DNA from 4 places in the Priestia sp. YIM B13486 genome. Region 1 is predicted to be linked to each of the others. Evidence: predicted binding sites of a transcription regulator. Region 1 holds the regulator's gene; each other region holds the start of a gene.
What was found. The regulator Rex, encoded in region 1, represses fermentation and respiration genes when NADH is low (regulators of the CRP and FNR family bind a similar motif). The targets are predictions, from matches to a motif close to TTGTGAAATATTTCACAA.
Positions count from the first base shown of each region.

Region 2: ACFX4G_RS16240 (cytochrome ubiquinol oxidase subunit I) is a predicted target of Rex. The motif match lies at 3,235-3,252, and genes of this name have one in related genera.
Region 3: ACFX4G_RS15865 (AtpZ/AtpI family protein) is a predicted target of Rex. The motif match lies at 1,931-1,948, and genes of this name have one in related genera.
Region 4: yeiL (transcriptional regulator YeiL) is a predicted target of Rex. The motif match lies at 1,150-1,167, and genes of this name have one in related genera.

Region 1 is NZ_JBHZOZ010000024.1:10,614-16,543, forward strand. It holds gene ACFX4G_RS27715 (CPBP family intramembrane glutamic endopeptidase) at 1-720, shown strand, start outside; gene ACFX4G_RS27720 (YdiK family protein) at 717-944, shown strand; gene tatC (twin-arginine translocase subunit TatC) at 970-1,725, opposite strand; gene tatA (twin-arginine translocase TatA/TatE family subunit) at 1,741-1,926, opposite strand; gene ACFX4G_RS27735 (redox-sensing transcriptional repressor Rex) at 1,980-2,618, opposite strand; gene ACFX4G_RS27740 (ABC-F family ATP-binding cassette domain-containing protein) at 3,077-5,011, shown strand; gene tsaD (tRNA (adenosine(37)-N6)-threonylcarbamoyltransferase complex transferase subunit TsaD) at 5,266-5,930, opposite strand, start outside.
Region 2 is NZ_JBHZOZ010000005.1:304,905-310,834, reverse strand. It holds gene ACFX4G_RS16260 (alpha/beta hydrolase) at 1-547, shown strand, start outside; gene ACFX4G_RS16255 (LacI family DNA-binding transcriptional regulator) at 643-1,653, shown strand; gene ACFX4G_RS16250 (threonine/serine exporter family protein) at 1,799-2,560, shown strand; gene ACFX4G_RS16245 (threonine/serine exporter family protein) at 2,575-3,030, shown strand; gene ACFX4G_RS16240 (cytochrome ubiquinol oxidase subunit I) at 3,332-4,738, shown strand; gene cydB (cytochrome d ubiquinol oxidase subunit II) at 4,725-5,741, shown strand; gene cydD (thiol reductant ABC exporter subunit CydD) at 5,741-5,930, shown strand, end outside.
Region 3 is NZ_JBHZOZ010000005.1:223,729-229,658, forward strand. It holds gene atpE (F0F1 ATP synthase subunit C) at 86-298, opposite strand; gene atpB (F0F1 ATP synthase subunit A) at 389-1,099, opposite strand; gene ACFX4G_RS15860 (ATP synthase subunit I) at 1,118-1,489, opposite strand; gene ACFX4G_RS15865 (AtpZ/AtpI family protein) at 1,496-1,717, opposite strand; gene ACFX4G_RS15870 (S8 family serine peptidase) at 2,015-4,207, opposite strand; gene wecB (non-hydrolyzing UDP-N-acetylglucosamine 2-epimerase) at 4,275-5,426, opposite strand; gene upp (uracil phosphoribosyltransferase) at 5,449-5,930, opposite strand, start outside.
Region 4 is NZ_JBHZOZ010000026.1:2,328-8,257, reverse strand. It holds gene ACFX4G_RS27905 (phosphoribosylaminoimidazolecarboxamide formyltransferase) at 1-309, shown strand, start outside; gene yeiL (transcriptional regulator YeiL) at 465-1,127, opposite strand; gene ACFX4G_RS27895 (class I SAM-dependent methyltransferase) at 1,236-1,871, shown strand; gene ACFX4G_RS27890 (cupin domain-containing protein) at 1,924-2,253, shown strand; gene ACFX4G_RS27885 (serine hydrolase) at 2,515-3,981, opposite strand; gene ACFX4G_RS27880 (class I SAM-dependent methyltransferase) at 4,284-5,099, shown strand; gene ACFX4G_RS27875 (AbrB/MazE/SpoVT family DNA-binding domain-containing protein) at 5,894-5,930, opposite strand, start outside.

The DNA.
Region 1 (5,930 bases):
CGTTATTGGTATGTTATCCTCACCTACATCCTTATGCAGTTTTCAGGAGTTGTTGGTATACCGCTGTTAAAATTAACAGGAATGTTTGATCAATATCCAGTTCGAACAGCGAATGTCATGCTTTTGACTTATTGGACCATCATTAGCTTTATCCTTGGTTTACTTATTGTCTTACTGCTGCTACGCCGTGACATGTCCATGCGTATAGAACATGCGGGAACAACGGTAACTGTGGTCTGGTCAGTCCTTGGGGTGTTCCTGGCTATGGCTGGTCAAGCTGTAGCAGGTATGATTGAGCACGCTCTTGGCATTACCCAAGTATCTGAAAACACACAAAATATTGTTAATCTTGTTAAAGCAACGCCGTTCCTAATTGTCGTTACGTCTGTTATTGGACCAATTCTAGAAGAGATTATTTTTCGAAAGATTATTTTCGGCTCTCTTCACAAACGATATAATTTCTTTGTCTCTGCATTTATTAGTTCCCTTATTTTTGCTGCCGTACACTGGGATTTTAAACATTTGCTCGTGTATACAGCCATGGGATTTGTATTTGCATTCCTTTATGCAAGAACAAAACTAATTATTGTACCCATTATTGCTCACGTGTTGATGAATACAGTCGTTATTTTATCTCAAACTATTTTTGCAGATAAAATTATAGAAATGCAAAAGCAAGCAGAACAAATGCAGTTTATTTTTGGAGGCATGTTTTTATGAAGAATATCCCTTTAACACGAGGGTTTATTTATATTATTATGGGGGTTTTATTCACCTACCTGGCTATTCAAAATGCTCAGGAAACCGTGTGGAATTTCCCCACGATCTTATTTGCACTCGTAGCCGCGTTCGATTTCAGATTTGCGGTGCGCATTTTTATCTTGCACTATAAAATTAAAAAGTTGCAGCAGCAATATAAAAATCAAGATGATTCATCTAAATAAAAAAACCACTGTTTCAGTGGTTTTTTTACATACTAACATCTTCTCTTTCTTGCTCTGCCCTTGCCTTTAACACTTTGCGATACGAAATGCGGGAAATAATGATGCTGATTTCATACAAAATTAAGAGCGGCACTGTCACCATCATGTGCGAGAGCAATTCTGGTGGTGTAATAAGTGCGGCAATAACTAGCAGTACGAAATAGGCATACTTTCGAATTTGAGATAAAAACATAGGCGTGATAATTCCTAATCGCGTCAAAAACATGACGACAACAGGAAGCTGAAACAACAGGCCAAAAGGCAGTGTGAGCTGCATTAAAAAAGAAAAGTATTCATTAATGCCAATCACTTGGTTTACATTCAGCTCATCAGAAACGCGCGTCATAAAATCGACGACAAATGGAAACAACACAAAATAAGAAAAAGAGACACCGCCGATAAAGAGAAAAATGGAAACAGGAATATATCCAAGCGTTACCTTACGCTCTTTTTCATATAAACCAGGACTAATAAATGCCCAAAGTTGATACAGTGCAACAGGAGCTGCAAGTACACAGCCGATAATAACAGCAAACTGCATATAAATCTTAACTGGATCTGTTAGCCTAAATGCATTCATCGTTAAATTTTTTGCCTCATCAGCATGCTGTAAATAGACAATAACCTTATCCGCTATAAAAAAGCCGCCAATTGTGGCAATGACAAAGAAAAATAAAACAATTAAAATGCGCTTTCGCAGCTCTCCTATATGATCATATATTGACATTTCTTGTTCGGTCATACTATGATCACCCTTTTACTCTTTGTCATCTACTTGACGCTGTTTATCTTTTTCACGATCTTCTGAGGCACCGCTAGCGGCATGCTTAAACTCTCTAAGCGTTTGCCCGACTGATCTTCCTAGCTCCGGTAACCGTTTCGGTCCAAAAATAAGCAGTGCTACAATCGCAATAATAATCCAACTGCCTGCTCCAATCCCCATATTCCCACTCTCCTTATTAATTTAGACTTAAGGAAATCGTAACACAGTCCATCTTATTCAACAGGATAATTTTTCAAAAAGTAGACAAGCGACTGTAATTCTACAGCCAGATCAATATGATGCAGTCGAATCTCATCCGGTACGTTTAAGCGTGCAGGAGTGAAGTTTAGAATCCCTTTAATTCCGCAACTCACTAAACGATCGGTAATTTGCTGAGCCACAGGGGCAGGAACGGTTAAAATTGCCACTGAGATATCATCACTCATATAATCTTCCAATTGGTCAAGGTGATAAACCGGCACGTCGCCTACTTTTGTACCGACTTTATCTTCTATCACATCAAAAGCGCACTCAATTTTGGTGTTATTATTTTTAATAAAATTATAATTTAAAAAGGCCGTTCCCAGATTCCCTACGCCAATCAGTGCTACTTTCGTTACTTCATCTTGGTCTAACGTTTTACGGAAAAATGTAAGTAAATAATTCACATTGTAGCCGTATCCCTTTTTCCCTAATGCTCCAAAGTAAGAAAAATCCCGGCGAATAGTAGCAGAATCAACTTTCACTGCCTCACTTAACTCCGCTGACGAAACACGCTGTTTACCAGAAGCATGCAAGTTTTTTAAAAAACGATAATAAAGCGGCAATCGTTTAGCCGTTGCTTGTGGTATTTTTAATTGTTCAGTGTTCACGTTGTACCCCCTCAGTTCATGTATGTCATTACTAACATTTTCAAGTCATATTGCATTACCTTTCACAAAGCCTCAACCGCCTTGAGGTAGCGCTTCCAATTCTCTCTCTTTTCTCTTGTTTTATATATACTCCGCTTCACACCCCGACGCCTTTTGTCTATCCAGGAATACTTAAAGTCGGTAGCTAGAACGAAGCAATTAGCCCTTCAAAGGATCCGTTTGTTAGTCATGACGGATTTTCTACATCCATCATATATAAGTTCAGAGATGCACTTATCTCTTATTTTAACATAGTATCCTGTATAAAATGTGCAGGTAAAATCATTTTATTTCATGAATCAAAACATTCGCTTCATCATTTGTTCTTGTCCCTCTACAAATTACAAACGCTTGTAGGAAGAACTTGTAGTTGAAAATATGTTAAAATACACTATGGATATACTACTAGAGGTGAAAAAATGATTATTCTACAATTGAACGGTATTACAAAATACTATGGGGCAGAACCCATTTTATCGAATATAAAGTTAGAAGTACAATCAAAAGACCGCATTGCCCTAGTGGGACGAAACGGTGCAGGTAAATCAACTTTATTAAAAATTATTGCTGAGCAGCTTTCTTATGACAGCGGAGAAATTATTAAACCTAAAGGTGTTTCCATTGATTATATGGGACAAGATACAGTTCTTGAGTCAACACTCTCCATATGGGAAGAAATGATGACAGTCTTTGCTCCGTTAAAGAAGATGGAAAAAGAATTACGTACGCTTGAAACGAAGATGGGCGATCCAGACATTTTTAATGATTCAGTTCAATACGAAAAACTAACCAAAGAGTACGATCAGCTTCAAGTAACGTTCAAAGATTTAGGCGGCTATCAATATGAAGCGGATACACGATCTATTCTTCACGGTTTCCGTTTCTCAAACTTTGACTATAGCACCCCTATTTCCTCCTTGAGCGGTGGACAAAAAACGCGCTTGGCTCTTGCAAAACTGCTTTTAACAAAGCCAGACTTGCTTATTCTGGATGAGCCTACCAACCACTTAGATATTGAAACTTTAGCATGGCTGGAACAGTTTTTGCAAGGGTATGAAGGAGCTATTTTAATTGTTTCACACGATCGTTACTTCCTTGATAAGGTCGTAAATCAAGTGTATGAAGTCACACAAAAAACAACGGTCAAGTACACGGGCAACTACTCTAAATACCTTGTACAAAAAGCAGAGCGATATGAAAAAGAGTTGCGTCAGTACGAAAAGCAGCAAGATGAAGTCGCAAAACTGAATGATTTTATTCAACGAAACATCGCCCGCGCATCGACTACAAAACGTGCGCAAAGCAGACGTAAGCAGCTCGATCGAATGGAGTTAATAAATCGACCTAACGAAGGCGAAAAATCAGCTAGTTTTTCGTTTGAAATTGAGCGTCAAAGCGGAAATGAAGTCTTAAATCTCGAAAACGTGTCCATCGGATATGATGAAAACAAATATGTCGTCCAAGACGCAAACCTTCGGATTAAAAAAGGTGAAAGCCTTGCGTTGGTTGGTCCTAATGGAGTTGGGAAATCTACGTTATTAAAAGGTATTGTGGATAAACTAAGCTTCAAGACTGGAACCATTTCTTTTGGCTCAAACGTAATGGTTGGTTATTACGACCAAGAGCAAGCTAATTTAACGTCTAATAAAACTGTTTTAAATGAGCTTTGGGATGACTACCCATCCAAACCTGAAAAAGAAATTCGTACAGCGCTTGGAAATTTTCTGTTTTCAGGTGATGATGTACTGAAAATCGTTTCGACGCTTAGCGGTGGTGAAAAAGCACGTTTGGCTCTTGCGAAGCTTATGCTTCAAAAAGCTAATTTCTTAATTTTGGATGAACCTACTAACCATCTTGATTTAGATAGCAAACAAGTACTCGAGAATGCGTTAATTGATTACCCAGGGACTCTATTATTTGTTTCACATGACCGTTATTTTATTAATCGTATTGCAAACAAAATAGCAGAGCTATCTCCTGAAGGAGTAGAAGAATTTCTTGGAGATTATGACTATTATGTAGAAAAGAAAGCAGAAATAGAGGAAATCAAAGAATTAGAAAATATAAAAGCCAACGAAGAACGTACGGTAAAAGTAGATAAACAGTCTTATAAACAAGATAAAGAACAAAAGAAATTGATGAGGCAGCGAACGCGCCGAATTGAAGAAATTGAAACTGAAGTAAACAAATTAGAAGCCGCACAAGCGGAGAATGAAGAACTTCTTTGTAATCCTGAAATTTATCAAAACCACGAAGAAGTATCAAGATTAAACGGTGAAAATGAAAAAATTTCTTCACAGTTATCCACATTAATGGAAGAGTGGGAAGAATTACAGCTGCTTCTAGAAGAATAGCCTATATTTTTTCGTATTTATTCACCCTATTTACTTGTTCGTGCGCTTTAGGACAAGCTTTATCCACTCTGTGAATAAATAGTGGATATCTGTCTGATTTTCATAATTAAAACTTGTTGATAACATGTCCGTGTACTGAGTGCACGGACTTTTCCACATAATTATCCACAGTCAATTCTAAATTTATTGAATATTGTTGATAAATCATTTTTATCCACAAAAAAGACGAATGAGAAATAAATCTCATTCGTCTCTTACTCTTCCAAGTCTAAACCGGGGTTTGCGTTTAATGACATATCTGAGCGTTTTCCTTGAGCAAATCGTACACTTGCCGCTGCTCCAATCATTGCGGCATTATCCGTGCATAGAGATAGCGGCGGGATAATAAGCTCAATGTTTGGTAATGGTGCAAATGCTTCTTCTAGCGCTGCTCTAAGTCCTTTATTAGCAGCAACTCCTCCTGCTACTAACACTTGCTTAACCTTATATTCCTTTGCAGCTTTAACCGTTTTAGTTACTAACACATCAATAACACTCGCTTGAAAGCTAGCAGCAAGTGTTTGTGGAAGAATTTCTTCACCTTTTTGCTTCGCGTTGTGGACAGTGTTAATAACTGCTGATTTTAACCCACTGAAACTAAAATCATAGGATCCTTCTTCTAGCCAAGCACGCGGCAAATCAATTAATGGCTCTCCTTCATGTGCAAGGCGGTCAATATGAGGTCCGCCTGGATATGGAAGGTTTAACGTGCGGGCTACTTTATCGTAGGCTTCTCCTGCCGCATCATCTCTCGTTTCACCAATCACTTTAAACTGACCGTGACTTTCCATGTATACAAGCTCTGTATGCCCTCCAGATACAACTAGCGATAAAAGCGGGAATTCTAATTTTTTGATTAGCTGATTTGCATAAATATGTC
Region 2 (5,930 bases), on a different contig from region 1:
GCCAAATGTAGATCGCAGCTTTTATAGAGATATGGCTTATGGAAAGAAGTATTGGACGTTTGTAACAGAAGAACTTCCTCACTTGGCTAGATCATTCTTTCCGTTATCGGAAAAAAGAGAAGATAATTTTGTAGCTGGCCTTTCTATGGGAGGGTACGGCGCTTTAAAATGGGCGTTTCGCAAACCACATCAATTTTCTGCAGCTGCCAGTTTATCAGGAGTGATGGACGTTGAAGGGCTTGGAGGGCGAGGAGAAGTTCAGTTCTTAGATTATCCTTTGATTTTTGGCATGCCCCCTGTTATTAGACCTGAGGATGATCTTTTCTGGCTGCTTGAAAATCGTCGGCGCTATGGAGAAGTGACTCCGCGTATTTATCAATGCTGTGGAACGGAAGATTTTTTATATCAGGAAAATAAACGTTTTTCCGAGCGTTGTAAGCAAGAGCCTATTTGTTTTACATATGAAGAAGGAAAAGGAAGTCACGACTGGGCATATTGGGATCAAAAAATTCAAGATGTGTTAAAGTGGCTGTTTAGTGAAAAGTAGGGAAGGTAGTTTTCAGTGGTGCCGGCTTCTAGTAGTATAATAAAGAAAAATGTTTACTTGGTCGATAGACTAAAAGAAAATGGGAGTCGGTACGAATGGGGAGAAAAAAAGTCACGATTACAGAAGTAGCAAAAGAAGCGGGTGTTTCATTAGCTACGGTATCAAGAATCTTCAATAATAAAGAAGGTAAAATTAAAATTAGTGAAACAACTAAACAAAAAGTGCTAAAAGCAGCAGCTCATTTGGGGTATCAGACGAATCCATTTGCGGCAGCTCTTCGGGCCCAAAAAACAGGGATTATCGGGATATTAATTAGAGATTTAAAAGATCCGTTTCTAATTGAACTATTAAAAAAGGTACAGCAACAAGTCCAAAGTCGAGGGATGGACGTTCTTATTGGACACACGGATTACGAAGAAACAACGGCTGAGCGTCAATTAAATGCTATGATGAACCATTGGTTTGATGGGGTCATTTTATTAGACTATGTAGCTGCTCAGCATCCGTTTGTAGATGTATTAAAACAATATCAAACGCCTTACGTTTCTCTTACAGGAGACGCCTCTTCTGCACTTTGGCCGATTGTACATGTAGATGATGCGGTGGGAATGCAATTAGCTGTTGCTCACTTAACGGATCTTGGTCATAAGAATATAGGGTTCGTTGGAAAAGCTGTAAGCGGAGTCGAGCACCGTCTGTCCCTTTTTTATCAGTATGTACCGTCAGCAAACGCAAAGTTTGTGAAAGAAGATATGAATAACTCAGATGAACTATATCAGTTTATAAATGAGCTAGCTCATCATCCAGAGCCTCCAACCGCGCTTATTTGTGCTACGGATTACATTGCTCTGAAAGTGATACACTGTGCGTGGCAAAACGGGCTTCACGTTCCAGCAGATTTATCTGTTATAGGATTTGATGATATTACAGAAGCTAGTGAAGCGCATCCTCCACTAACAACTATCCGTCAACCGATGGAAAAAATGGCTGAAAAAGCAGTAAACCTCTTACTTCAACAAATTCAGGATCAGCAAGAAATAGATCAGATACAGTATAAAATGGCACCTTTATTAGTAGAGCGCGAGACCACAAAACGTATGAATTGATAAGGAATGTATATACTATTCCTGAAAGTGTGAGACAAAAAGTCCACACTTTTTTGCATTAACCATTGCGTCCACTTCCCTCTTTCTTATACACTGTATGCTGTAGGGGAAAAAAACCAAGCTTTAATATGTTTGGAGCGATTTGATGACACAACAAAAATTAGATAAATATGAAATTATGGACGTTAGCTTACTAGCAGGTAAAATTATGTTAGAAAGCGGAGCAGAAACGTATCGAGTAGAAGACACAATGATGCGGATTGCAGCGTCTTACGGTATAAAAAAATCCCACAGCTATGTGACGCCAACAGGGATTATGTTTTCACTTGAAACGAAAGAACCGACGAAAACGAAGTTAATTCGTATTTCCGAACGAACGACAGATTTAAAAAAAGTAACCATGGTAAATAGCGTCTCAAGAACAATCAGTCAAGGAAACATCTCCTTGGAGGAAGCGTATGAAATGCTACAAGAAATTGAAGCAACAAACGTAGCTTTTCCACTATGGGTTCAACTTGCAGCTGCATCCATTTCTAGCGGATGCTTTTTAATCATGTTTCAAGGTTTATGGACGGACTTTATTCCAGCTATGTTTTCAGGAGGTCTCGGATTTTTAACCGTGGTGTATTTCCACCGTCTTATTCCGATTCGCTTTTTTGCTGAGTTTACCGCTTCGTTAGTTATTGGACTTTTATCAGCTCTTTTAGTCGCTTCAGGACTAGGCACGCAAATCGATAAAATTATTATTGGATCCGTTATGCCACTCGTTCCTGGCTTATCCATTACCAATGCAGTGCGAGATTTAATGGCGGGACATTTACTGTCTGGATTATCAAAAGGAGCAGAAGCGTTTCTGACGGCATTCGCTATCGGTGCAGGTATTGCCATTGTATTTACACTTCTATAGAAGGGAGGCATCATATGCATATCGTAGAGCAGATAATTACAAGTTTTATTGCTTCAGCAGCATTTGGGATCATCTTTAATGTTCCACGTGAATCATTATTAAAAAGTGGCTTTGTCGGAATGGTTGGCTGGCTCATTTACTATTTGCTAACGTTCTATGGCGTAGATGAAATTCCAAGCACAGTTGCATCGGCCTTCTTTATTGCTATTATTAGTCAAATTTACGCAAAAATTTATCGAACGCCGATCATTATTTTCACCGTAGCAGGTATTATTCCGCTAGTTCCGGGAGGAACAGCATACGATGCCATGCGTAATTTTGTAGAAAATAACTATAATGAAGCGATTAGTCTTGCAGCAAAAGCCTTTATGATTTCAGGTTCAATTGCCATTGGTATTGTGTTTTCTGAAGTCATCAACCAAATCATTCGTCAGTCTAAATTAAATGCCAAAGCAAAATATCGACCATAGAGAAGCAAGCTCAAATCAGAGCGTGCTTTTTTTATGAAAAAAATAAAGAGATCCTTCACTTTTTTGTCACAAGAAAGTCACGTTTTAGTCTAAAAACGTTCAAAAAAAGTCCGTGCACAGCTAAAAAAATAGACTATACTATGTAAATAGAAAGAGAGATATTACATATGTATGTGAAACATTGAGCATATCTCTCGAATTATTATGCTCAATGTTTCACAATGTAAGTAAAAGATGCTCAGAAATGAGCAAAGTATCTATGGAAATGATGAATGTTCTTATATATGAAAGGAGAAAGAAGATGGATACAGTTATACTATCACGTATTCAATTTGCATCAACGACGCTGTTTCATTTTATCTTTGTACCGCTATCTATCGGTCTTGTCTTTTTAGTAGCGATCATGGAAACGATGTACGTAGTAAAAAAAGATGAACAGTATAAAAAGATGGCAAAGTTTTGGGGGCACTTATTCCTGATTAACTTTGCTGTCGGAGTCGTAACAGGTATTTTACAAGAGTTTCAGTTTGGCATGAACTGGTCAGAGTACTCAAGGTTTGTAGGAGATGTATTCGGTGCGCCGCTTGCTATTGAAGCACTGCTCGCGTTTTTTATGGAATCCACTTTCCTTGGACTGTGGATTTTCGGGTGGGATCGTTTGCCTAAATGGCTGCACTGTCTATGTATTTGGCTTGTTAGTCTAGGTACTATTTTTTCGGCGTTCTTCATTTTAACGGCTAATTCTTTTATGCAGCATCCGGTTGGAATGGAGCTGAATAATGGCCGTTTAGAAATGAATGACTTCTTTAAATTGTTAACAAACGGTCAGCTGTGGGTTGAATTCCCTCATACCATTTTAGGTTCGTTTGCAACAGGCGCCTTTTTTATCACGGGTGTCAGTGCCATTATGCTCTTGAAGAAAAAACATTTGGCTTTTGCCAAAAAATCATTTCAAGTTGCCATTATTGTAGGGTTAGTTTCAGGTGTGGGAATTGCGTTATCTGGTCATGAACAGGCTGGATACTTAGTTAAGACACAGCCGATGAAAATGGCCGCAAGTGAAGGATTATGGGAAAACAGCGGAAGTCCAGGCGCTTGGACGGTGACAGCAAATATTCACCCAGATGAAAAGAAAAATACGGGGGAAATCAAAATACCTTATTTATTAAGTTTCTTATCATACGGGAAATTTTCAGGTTCCGTTCCTGGGATGAACGAGCTACAGGAGCAGTATACGGCGAAATATGGAGCAGGAAATTATATTCCACCCGTTCGGACAACATTTTGGAGTTTCCGCATTATGGCTGGTCTAGGTGGCGTATTATGTGCATTAGGCATTTGGGGCACGTACTTGCTTTCTCGTAAAAAACTTCAAGAAAGCAAACTATTTTTACGTATTATGACGATTGCCATTGCCTTTCCGTTCCTTGGAAGCTCAGCAGGTTGGATTATGACAGAGATTGGCCGTCAGCCTTGGGTTGTATTTGGCTATATGAAAACGGAAGATGCCGTGTCTCCTGGTGTAACAGCAGGTGAATTGCTGTTTTCTATTATCTCGTTTTCATTCTTTTATTTAATTTTAGCTGTGATTATGGTGTTCTTGTTCGTTAAAGAAATTAAAAAAGGTCCAGATCACGATCACGAAGCACATACAAAAGTAGTATCAACTGATCCGTTTACCAAGGAGGGATACAATGTTTTCTCTTAATGAATTCTGGTATTTACTAGTATCCATTCTGTTTGTTGGTTTTATCTTTTTAGAAGGCTTTGATTTTGGGATTGGAATGGTGTCTCGTTTTTTAGGAAGAAACGACTTAGAGCGACGAGCTTTTATTAATACAATCGGTCCTTTTTGGGATGCAAATGAAGTTTGGCTAATTTCAGCAATCGGTGCTATGTTTGCCGCTTTTCCAAACTGGTATGCAACGCTATTAAGCGGGTCATATGTTCTTTTTGTTCTTCTTTTGCTTTCGCTTATTGGCCGCGGTGTAGCATTTGAATTTCGAGGGAAAGTTGAAAAACAAGCGTGGAAAAATGCATGGGATTGGGTTATCTTCTTTGGAAGTCTTTTTCCACCTCTCATTTTTGGTATCTTATTTTCAGCGCTAATGAAAGGACTGCCTGTTGAGCGCAATATGCAAATGAATGCCGGCTTTTCGGATATTGTTAATCTATATACCATCACAGGCGGCGTTACGTTAACAATGCTTTGCTTATGGCACGGACTTATTTTTGCCACGATCCGTACGATGGACGATATTAGAGATCGTTCACGGAAGGTCGCTATGAAGCTTTTGCCTATAAATGCTTTATTACTTCTTATCTTTTCAGGCATGACGTTTTTTGAAACAGATTTATTCAGTAATCATAGCCGCTTGATGCTATATACATTTTTCATCGGTATTTTCGTGTATTTACTAGCAGGATTTTTCCTTACACGTAAAAAAGACGGATGGGCATTTGCTATGTCTGGCTTAATTTTAATTTTATCAATTTCCTCTATATTTGCAGGATTGTTTCCAACCGTTTTGGTTAGTTCAATCAATGAAAGCTATAGTTTAACGATTCATAATGCAGCATCAGGGAATTATTCCTTAAAAATTATGTCTTACGCTGCTATTGCATTACTGCCTTTTGTGTTAGGTTATCAAATTTGGAGCTACTACGTTTTCAGAAAACGTGTAGATCATAAGGAGCATATGGAGTATTAATGGGTAGAAATTTAATGGTTTACAACGGAATAAAAATGGTTCTTGCCATGTTAATAGGGCTTATTACTATTCAAAGTGTAGCCATTATTTTTCAAGCTAAGTGGCTCGCCGAAGTAATTACCGCTCTTTTTCATGGTGAAAGTTTAACCTCGCAGACAAAAGCAATCGGATTGTTTTTGTCTGCCTTTA
Region 3 (5,930 bases), on a different contig from region 1:
ACTCCACATATATAATTTACTTATTAAAGACATAAAGTAATGGCGAAGGTTCTTTTGAATGATCTTCGCCACATGTAACACATTATTATTTACCTTGTACCATGAATGCAATAACTACGGCGATAATTGGAAGCGCCTCAACTAAGGCAACCCCAACGAACATCATTGAAGTTAATGTACCACGTGCTTCTGGTTGGCGAGCTGTGCCTTCAATCGTCTTAGAAACGATAAGACCGTTACCAATACCAGCACCTAGTGCCGCTAAACCAATCGCAATTGCAGATGCTATTAAACCCATTTTATAAAGTCCTCCCTTAATATATATGATTTTGTTTAACTAAGTTTTGTTTTGTCCAAATTGGGTATTACTTGAACAAAGCTTTATAAATTAATGGTCGCTACTCACTTTGTGAGATAAATAAACCATCGTTAACATTGTGAAAATGAAGGCCTGAATTGCGCCTACAAAAATACTGAATCCTTGCCATAAAAGCATTGGAATAGCAGCTCCAATTGTACCTAAGAAGCCTGTTGTTGCTAAACCAGCTAGCAAGCTTAACAAAATTTCCCCAGCATAAATATTACCGTAAAGACGAAGGCCAAGCGTTAACGTATTGGCAAACTCCTCGATAATCTTAAGCGGGAATAAAAATGCCATTGGCTTGAAGTAATCTTTCGTGTATGCAGAGAACCCTCGCATTTTAATACCATAGTAATGTGATAGTACAACTACCATAACGGCTAACGTCAGCGTAATTGCTGGATCAGCGGTTGGCGATTTCCACCATAAGTTATGGTCAATCACGATGGCAAATGGAAGACCCAACATATTTGACACAAAAATGTACATAAGTAAAGTTACACCTAGCGTCAAAAAGCGGCCACCTGTTTTCCAATCCATATTGCTATTAACGAGTCCTTTAACAAAATCTAAGACCCATTCAATAAAGTTTTGTGCACCGCTTGGCTTCATAGCAAGAGTACGAGTACATAAAACTGCAATTAAGAATACAATAACAGAAGCTACGGTAACCATAAGCAAGTTACTTTGACTAAAAGTAAGGCCTAGAAACTCTATAGTTGGTGATTCATGACCCAACTGTGTTCACCTCTCTTTCTATCTTCTACGCATATTTTGAACAACTAAATCTATGATAATGACAACGTAATACGTCATTAATCCCACAACTACACTAATAATATGAAAGGTTTTTGGATAAGAGATGGTAATCACAACTGCGAGAGCAGCTGTTGCAAATCTTACAACAGTCCCAATTGAACGGGGCTTTTTCCCCTCATCCAACGCCTGTCCAAACTGCTCAAACTTTCTTACTAAGTTCCACAAATTATACAAACTCAGGGCGGTTCCTAAAATTAAACCTGCAAAAACAGCCTTATAACTTGTAAATCCCCAGCCGAGAACGTATAATGCTAACAAATACAATATGTATGAACGAAGTCTTGGAAAAACGTGCTGCAAATCCTGCATGAATTATTAATCTCCTGAAAAAAAATGGTGGACTGTCCGCAGCATCATAAAAACACCTGCTGCTAGCCCTGAAAGAAGGCCTAAAATCAAAAATAGTGGTTCGGTGTCAAGCCATTGATCAGCCCATCTTCCAGAGAATAAGCCAATTAAGACTGAACCTGCTAACTGTGATAGAATGATTGACACTAATGCCATCGCTTGCAAAGGATGACGGTTGCGATCTTTCATAAGCTCATACCCCTTTTGCAAAATTTTCTTTTTTCCGAATTCTCTATCGTTTTTATAGCTCAATATATGATAGAAAGGCAAAAAAAATTGCTAAAAAAGGTAAAAACAGCTAATAAAATACGCAGAAATATCAACGGTTTTCACAGATTGAAAACCTTATCATTTATATTCCCTGTAAGCATACAATAGCGTATATTTAATGTCAATGTGTTTAAGCTAAAAACTTCACAATCTCTTCTTATTGTTCACATTTCTGCCACACATAAAACCTCTTCAAATGAAAACATTTAAAGAGGTTCATTCAATCGTTATTGTACTGTTTACAACATGCTCTTGTCCATGCTTTTTCACAAATGCAAATATTTGGTACGCTCCCGGTACAAGCGATTCATCGATCGTTATTTTCCGTTTTCTCATGCCTCTTTCTACATCAACGTCAACATCTAAATACGATATAAACTGTAAAGACTGCTTATCAAAAAGAGCAACGCCTAACTCATCTGCTCCTTCAGGCAAAAACAGTTCATAACTATACGTATTTTTCTCTTTTTCCGCTGCTACTTGCAATCCCATGACACGGGGATAATCTGGAATGCTAACCATGTACATATAAGGAAGCGAAAATGTTTCACGTGAATCATTTATTTCCAAATATCCGTCATATATACCTTTATTTTTAAAACGGGGCTGCACCGATAAAGTGACAGCTATTTCTTTTGTCTGATGGGGCTGCACGGTGACAGGTAATGGAACATCCCAATTCACTCCTTCATCCCTTTTCGGAACGTTCAAGCGATACGTTTTTGCTTTATCAGACTGGTTATCAATTTTAAATGATAAGACTTTCTTTGATGGGCGCGTAAAAATACCGAAAGATAAAGAAGATGGATAAAATAAAGAGTCTGCTGTGACAGCTTTTGCTATTTGAATTCTCCCGGCTCCTTGTTCATATACGTGATACGTTTTACCATTTAGCTGCTGCATTACTTTACTTGTGTTCATCAATGAAGCTTTGACTTGTTCAGGAGACCAGTTCGGGTGAGCTTGTAAAATAAGAGCGCACGCTCCAGCTACATGGGGCGCAGCCATACTTGTTCCATGCATGCGTTCATATCCCCCAGGAACTGTACTATTAATGAAGTAACCAGGTGCGACGACATCCGGCTTGATTCCCCAAGTAGTCGTTACAGGTCCTCTTGAACTGAAAGATGTGAGCAAGTCTTGCACCACTTGCTTGCCAGTGCGTAAGTATGGCTGTTGAGACTGAATGTATTGATTAATGGTATCACCGTTTTTTTTACTTACCCATATCACTGGAATATTTACTGATTCTTGTAGTTTACCGATTATGTTTTTTTCAGTCGGACTATATAAAATAACGGCTTTTGCTCCTGCCTGTTCAGCTTGTTTAATCTTTTTTTCAACCACATTTCCTTCTGCTTTTAGCAAAATGACGTTACCCAACGCATGCTTTTGCTCTTTGAAGTATTCTTCATTTATTACACGCAGCGTTTGATTAAACGTCCATGGACGAGACCCTTCTACTGGCGCCATCATAATTTTTTCTTTGTTAAATCCAATTGTTAGAAATTGAACTGTTGTCGGGGAAACAGAAGCGCCAACCGAAATAGCTTTTCCCGCTGTACCTGGAGAGCCCACGGTCCATAAACCTGGACCTGAATTGCCGCTGGATGTAACCGTTACAATTCCTTTTTCAACAGCTCGATCTAACGCTAAGCTTGTTGGTAAATCAGGGCCATTCACATCATTTCCTAATGATAAATTAATAATATCTACATCATCTTGAATTGCTTTTTCGATAGCTAGAATAACACTTTCAGACGTTCCAGCTCCACCAGGTCCAAGAGCTCGGTATGCGTAGATCTCCGCCTGAGGTGCTACACCTTTAATATTTCCATTTGCTGCAATAATACCAGCTACATGAGTGCCATGCAGAGTAGGCTCTCCTTGCTCCCGAGTGGTTTCCATCGGCTCATAATCTTTATCTATTACATCATACCCTCCCCTGTAGGTTTGTTTTAAATCCGGATGAGAATAATCAACACCCGTATCGATGACGCCTACTTTGATCCCTTTTCCTGTTAAGCGCTGATTATGAGTATCAAATAAGCCTCTTACCTGTTCTGAGCCAATGAAGGTTACACTATTTTCTTCTGCAACCTGGTAGTTTTTAATAGAATGTGAACCAATAATAGAAGGATTATGAGATAGTTTTTCCAAATCCGAGATGGAGCCGTTTAATGAAAGTCCTGTAAATACTGTGTGAAATTCGCTCTTAATCTTTATATTAGGATAATTTTTTTGTAGCTGACTTTTAAATTCCGCGAATTTTTCTTTTTCAACCATGACAATTATTGATTTTTCCTGATGATTCATTTCTTGTTTTATAGAAGGAAATGTCGGATTGAGCGACATTTGCCCTCCCCCGCTCCCTAATATAAAGCTAAGCATTAACCATTTAATCCACATAAAAAAACACCTCTCACACTATCGTGTCTCAAAGAGACACTTTTCATGTGAAAGGTGTTTAGAAATCTTACGAAAGCGGATTAAAAGCTTCCGGTCTGTTTTCACGGCGGTTGAAATAGTAGCTAATAGCATCACAAATACGTTTAGAAGCTAAGCCATCTCCGTAAGGATTCGATGCTTGTGACATTTGCTTATATACGTCTTCATCTATTAACAGCTCTTTTGCTAGCGTATAAATTGTTTCTTCTTCCGTTCCTGCTAGTTTGAGCGTTCCTGCTTCAATTCCTTCCGGTCGCTCTGTTGTATCACGAAGTACCAATACAGGTACGCCTAATGAAGGAGCTTCTTCTTGAACACCGCCCGAATCTGTCAAAATAATATGAGCGCGCTCAGCGAAGTTATGGAAGTCAATTACATCTAACGGTTCAATTAAATGAATGCGTGGGTCATTTCCTAAGATATCGTTTGCTGTTTCTCTAACTACCGGATTCAAATGAACAGGATACACAACTTGCACATCTTCATGTTCATCCACAATACGTTTAACCGCACGGAACATGTTTTTCATTGGTTCGCCTAAATTTTCGCGGCGATGCGCCGTTAATAAAATAAGACGATCATCTCCCAATTTCGTTAACACTTCATGCTCATATGTCTCTTTTACTGTCGTTTTTAACGCATCGATAGCTGTGTTTCCAGTCACAAAGATTCGCTCTTCTTTTTTATTCTCTGCTTGCAAATTAGCTGCAGACTTATCTGTCGGAGCAAAGTGCAAATCAGCAAGAACGCCTGTAAGCTGACGGTTCATTTCTTCCGGATATGGAGAATATTTATTCCATGTGCGCAAACCTGCTTCAACATGTCCCACCTGAATTTGATTATAAAAAGCTGCTAGTCCGGCAATAAACGTCGTAGTTGTATCGCCGTGTACAAGTACGATGTCCGGCTTTACTTTTTTCATTACGTCGTCCAAACCTTCTAATCCTCTGGTCGTTACGTCCATAAGAGTTTGGCGATCTTTCATAATGTTAAGGTCATAGTCAGGCTGAATGTCAAAAATGCTCAATACTTGGTCTAACATTTCACGGTGCTGAGCCGTTACCGTCACAATCGCTTCGAACTCCTCAGGTCGCTTTTTAAGCTCTAGCACTAGAGGGGCCATTTTAATTGCTTCTGGTCTTGTCCCGAATATCGTCATTACTTTAATTGGCTGCTTCATGTTCATCACCCGAATCTACAAATTATTTTGTACCGAATAAACGATCCCCTGCATCACCTAAACCTGGAACAATATATCCATGGTCATTTAATTTTTCATCTAATGCCGCAATGTAAATATCTACGTCAGGGTGTGCTTCTTTTACGATTTCCACGCCTTCAGGAGCAGCAATTAAACACATAAATTTAATGTTTTTAGCGCCTCTTTTTTTAAGAGAGTTGATTGCTTCTACAGCTGACCCTCCTGTTGCAAGCATAGGATCTACTACAATAAAGTCACGCTCTTCTACATCATTAGGCAGCTTTACATAATATTCAACAGGCTGTAATGTTTCTGGATCACGATATAAGCCAACGTGTCCAACTTTAGCAGCTGGCATTAGTTTTAAAAATCCATCTACCATGCCGATACCAGCACGAAGAATTGGAACGATACCAAGCTTTTTCCCTGCAATAACTTTTGACTTTGTTTTGCAAACCGGTGTTTCAATTTCAACGTCTTCTA
Region 4 (5,930 bases), on a different contig from region 1:
GCAATTGATGGATGGCTGAATGATGATATTACTGAGGTAGAAAATGAGCACTGGAAACAATGTTTTGAGGAGGTCCCTGCTAGGCTAAGTAAGAGTGAAAAACGAGAATGGCTAAAAAGATTAAAAGGCGTTTCCTATGCATCCGACGCTTTTCTACCTTTCCGTGATAATATCGATCGTGCGGCTCAAAGTGGCGTTAAATATGTGGTTCAAACAGGAAATTCTTTACGAGATGAACAAGTTACACAGGCAGCAAATGAATATGGGATGATCATGGCACATTCAGGTATACGTGTATTCCATCATTGAGCTATGAATTAAATATGATTAGCCCAAAAGAGCCAAGACTTATAAAGGGATTGGCTCTTCTAGAATGTTTTCGATACATGCGATTATGGCAACTACATTTTATATCATTTACATATAGTCATCTTTCTTATGAAACGAGGTTATTATGAGTGTCTTTAATTTAATTTAGCTAATTTTTTCAAACGTTCTTTGTCCTTAATAATGTAACCTCGCGACTGCTTTTCAATAGTCTTTGATTTACATAGCTGGGCTAGTACATGGAGTAGATGGCGATATGATACACCCAAGTATTCGCATACTTCAGTATGTTTTTCTTTATAAAAGTTATCATCAGCCGACAACATTATAAAAGCAGCAAGACGGTTCTCGAGTGGATAGGCCTGATTTTGTGTATACTTTGCTGAAATTTTAGTTGCTTTCTCACTTAAAAAACTGCATAAATATCTGAGAAATGTTACATCTGTTAAGAGCTTATTTTTACAGGTGTTAATAGGAATAGCTAAACAAATGGTTTTAGTGACAGTTTGTATAGCTTTAGAATATCTTTGTGAATTTAATAGTTCCACTTCCCCCATAAATGTTGGAGCTTGTAAAAAATTAATCAAGGACACTTTCCCATTTTCGTGTGTAACATAGAGTTTTGCCTTACCTTCAACAAGATAATAAATATATTGAGGATAGGAGCCTTCCTTATAGATAAATTCACCACGTTCAAATTCGCAGACCTGAATAAATGGAGTAATTGGAAAGGAAAAAAGTGATTGAATAGAGTATTTCTCGATATAGTAACTTTGCATAGGCTCGTTTAAAAATTTCATTTTTTCTCCTACTATTATAAAAATATGAGATATCTCACATTATTTTATGTTTTTACATGCTATGATGCAATAAAAGTTGATAGATCAATAGGGAGTTGTTTCATAAAGATGATCAAACAAGATGAATATTGGAATGAAGTAGCTAATAAAAAAGAATTTACTACGCCTTTTCAACCTGAATTATTCCTAACACATGTTAATCACAATGCTGCCATATTAGATTATGGTTGTGGGTATGGACGGACTTTATTGGAATTAAGAAGTTACGATTATAACAATTTACATGGTGTAGACTTTTCAGAAGAAATGATTAAAAGAGCTAAGTCTCATAACTCAGAAATCGATTTTCAAGTTATTCAAAGTGGGAAGCTTCCTTTTTCTAATGATTCTTTGGATGCTGTCTTACTTTTTGCAGTTTTAACATGTGTTCATAAAAGTGAGGAACAAAACGCTATTTTAAATGAGATTAAACGGGTACTAAAGCCAGGAGGTATTATTTACATCAACGACTTTCTACTGAATAGTGATGAAAGAAATAAATTACGTTATGAAAAGGCACTCACTAAGTATCATACATACGGGGTTTTTGAATTACCAGATGGGGCCATTTTACGTCATCATAGCGAAGAACGTGTGAAAGAATGGGTAGATCAATTTGAAACCTTAGAATACAAGAAAGTAGAATATACAACTATGAATGGAAATCGTTCAAATGGTTTAGTTTACATGGGGAAATTAAATTGAATTTATTATAGATAACATATAAAGGGGAATTGTAATGCTAGAGAAATTAGAGCTGGAAAAGATTAATCTTCAAGAAATTACAAAAGATATTAAAGATCAACACGTGAATTTTCCTGTATCGAATATTAATAATCACTGTCTTCGTATAGCTGTATTTTCAGGCGAATACAAATGGCACTATCATTCTAATTCAGATGAGCTTTTTATGGTTTTGGAGGGAGAACTTTTAATTGATTTTAAAGATAGGGATACAGCCGTGTTAAAACCGAATGATACGTTACTTATACCAGCTGGAACAATACATAGAACCAGAGCGAAACAAAGAACAGTAAATCTTTGTTTCGAGGATATAAACGCTGATACCATAATTATTGATGAGTAAATGAAATAACATAAACATTGTAAAAGCCATTTAAGATAAGTCTTAAATGGCTTTTACGTATGTACAGATAAATTCTTATAAGCTGTTTTATGTAAACAGAATATGTTACCGATCTTCCAAGAAAAAATTCTGAAAAGGTATATTGAACATCACCATTTAGTGAGATATATAAATAAAATAATGAAAAAAGTATTAAGCGAGAAGGTGCGTCTCGTCTAATACTTTTTTCATTATTTTAAGTGGTAAGTTTTATGTTTAATTTTATGAAATCCTATCTGTGAGTCTACTAAATACAATCGGCTTTGTACTCAACATTGGTGGTAAATGCAATTTAAACTGTGATAATTCGCCTTCTACGTCCATCTCATAGGCAATTAACACAGTCATTTCCGTATGAGAAAGATTCCACTTTGTCGTGTATACATTGTAATGATGATGTTTCATCTCTATATTAACTGATTCCCACTTTAAATATAACGTATCGTTTTGTTTATACACTTCCATTTTCCCATATGCAGGATGCTCAAATATCCCTGTATATTCTTCTACTGCATGTGTAAGGGTTGTCTCTTTTACTTGTGGAAGAGGCTTATCTAATTCTTTCATCATTTCTTTAAATTTAGCTGTATCTTCTATAGCTCTTTTACGCCAGTCAATTGCATCTAGCTTCAGAAGCTCATCATAAATTTGATTCGCAAGGTAAGATGGTAATAATGTTGTACCAGTGTTTGTTAATATAACAAGTCCGACATTTTCCTCTGGTATAAAAGATACGAGTGCTGAAAATCCATCAATATTCCCACCATGATGGATTACTCTATAACCCCGATATGCACTAATAAACCAGCCAAGTCCATAGCAATTTAGTGTTGTTTCTGATGTAGATAAAAGTGGTTCATCTGGAATTGGAATATGCGGTTGATACATCTGCTGTAACATATCAGGTGTAATAAGTTCATGTTCGCCCACTTTTCCTTGATTTAAGTGGAATAGCACCCATTTGGCCATATCTTCTATATTTGAGTTTATGCAGCCCGCAGCACCAACTGTATCGATGTTACGAAATGGAACTTTGACTATATCTTCGTTCTTTTCAATGTATGGAAGTGCATGATCATCTTTTGCTTGTGAAGTAGTAACTGAAAAATTTGTATCTTCCATATGAAGAGGTTGCAGGATATGTTCGGATACATACTGTTCCCATGTCTGATTTGTAATTTCTTCTACCATATAGCTAATGGTTGCATACATTAAATTATTATATAAAAAGCTTGTACGAAATGGTGCATCTAGCTCCAAATATTGAATTTTTTCTGCGATGTCTTTTCGTGTTAGTGAAGATCCATACCATAGTAGTTCATGACGACTAACACCAGAACGATGAGAGGCCAAATCACGAGCTGTAGTTTGTGAGCTTGCTAGAGGATCATGGAGTGAAAAAGCAGGAATATACGTTTGAACAGATTTATCCCAATTAAACTTTTGTTGCTGAGCAAGTAAACTTAGAGAAAGCGTCCCAAAAGCTTTTGTAGATGAACCAATTGCAAACAGTGTACTTGGTGTAACAGGTTTTTTATTTTCAATGTCGCGATACCCAAATCCTTCAGAAAGAATAATTTCTCTATCTTTTATGATTGCGACTGCTGCTCCTGGCACATTTAAATCTTTCATCATTTCCTTTGTATAACCACCCAGGCGACCTGTAAGAGAGGATTTTATTTTTTGCATAAGAATTTTTCTCCTTTACCATTTTTTTCTACAAGTAGGTTATTTCGAGATAAAGAAGAGAAAGACCTTGTTGTTAACAAAGATGTCATATTTTTAGTTTCTGACTAGGAGTTATAGTTGACATATAAATATATTCTTTTTAAGAACAATGGACAAAGGTTTTAGATATCTTGACTATTCATAACGCACATTATGTTAATTAACTTTGTATGTAATCTCCATCAATAGTTTACAAATTCTACAAAATAAATAATACTTATATTTATTGGAAGTTGCATAAGACATAGAAGGGGAATTTTTTTATGAACAAAGTTATGGATTATTACTCAACATTTGATGAGTGGGGACGCCTAGATAGAGAACCCTTAGAGTTTCAAATAAACTGGCATTATATACAAGAGTATCTACCGGAAAACGGCAGTATATTAGATAATGGGGCTGGTCCTGGTAAATATGCAATGACACTAGCCGAGAAAGGATTTCAGGTAACGCTAACTGATCTCACTCCTAAATTAGTAAAGGTAGCTGAAAATAAAGCACAAGAACTTGAGCTTTTTAATCAATTTAATGGATTTCATATTATGGATGCAAAGGATTTAAATTTATTAAAAGACAAAGAGTTCGATGCTTCCTTGATGATGGGGCCAATGTATCATCTACAGAATGAACAAGATCGTGATGCTGCTGTTAAAGAACTGTACCGCGTGACAAAAGATGAGGGAGTTGTATTTGTTGCCTTTATGTCCCGAATTAGGCACGCTATCTCTTCACTGTTAAATCCAGAGGCGTGGAAACCCAATAATACAATGGACAATATCGAAGAGTTTATTGCTACTGGCGAATTTAATCATCAGGATGAAGGAAGATTTACAGGAGCTTATTACTTTGATCTACAAGAAATTAATCCTTTTATGGAATCTAATGGATTTGAAACTTTAAGTCTAATTGGATCATCTAGTATTGGTTCTCTTTTATCTAAAGAACAATGGAATTATTGGACAGACAAGGGACAAGTTGAGTTTGATCGATTAATTGAATTATTAAAGAAAACAGCAACCGACCCTTATACTTTAGGCGTTTCGTCACATTTGCTTTATATTGGTAAGAAAAAAAGATAACTAAATAGTTATCTTTTTTCACGATCAGTCTTTAGATATATCTGATTGCATTAAGTAAATAATAAAGTACTTTACATATTATTAAAGTTTCACTATTTATACTTAGGGGAGACACATACAAGAAAAGCCCTCAAAATTAATTGAGGGCTTTTCTTACATGTGTGGTTGATCATAGCTGCTTTTAATAGTTGATAAAAGTGTAATATATACATGTACATATCTAAAATATAGTATTGGGTTATAATTTGTCCAGTCAAAAGGTAAGCAAAATAAAAAGCCACCCAGTATTTGCAGGACAGGTGGCTTTTTACTATAAAATGCATGTGCAGACACATAATAACATATTTTTGCTATATAGACTATATTTTTCCGTACGAGCATATGTATAAAACATGCGCTTTTTATACATTTTTTCTCGTTCGTCTCCTACTAAAGCGTTAGTATGTCAAAGATATATAAAAAGCTGCATTAACGAGAAAATATCCTCATCGAGAACCCCTACTGCCACAAGGGTTCTTTTGCTTTCTTGCTTCCTTGAAGATGTTTTATGCTAACTATAAAAAGAAAGATAACATTAGATTATTTGTGTCAGACATTATAACAAAGTTATAGCTTGTTTATATCAGTTTCCGGTAATATAAAGTTAGTTGATTGAAGATTCAGAAATCCTTTTTTTACATAAAGACAGCACCTAAATAATTAGGTGCTGTCTTTATGCAGAGTGGACAGACATTTTAATTAAAATACTAGGTATAAAAGTCGAAAAGAGTCTGCTTTCATTCTTCATATTTGAGTTATAACTTTACTTCTAACTCTCTAAGCAGTTGCTTT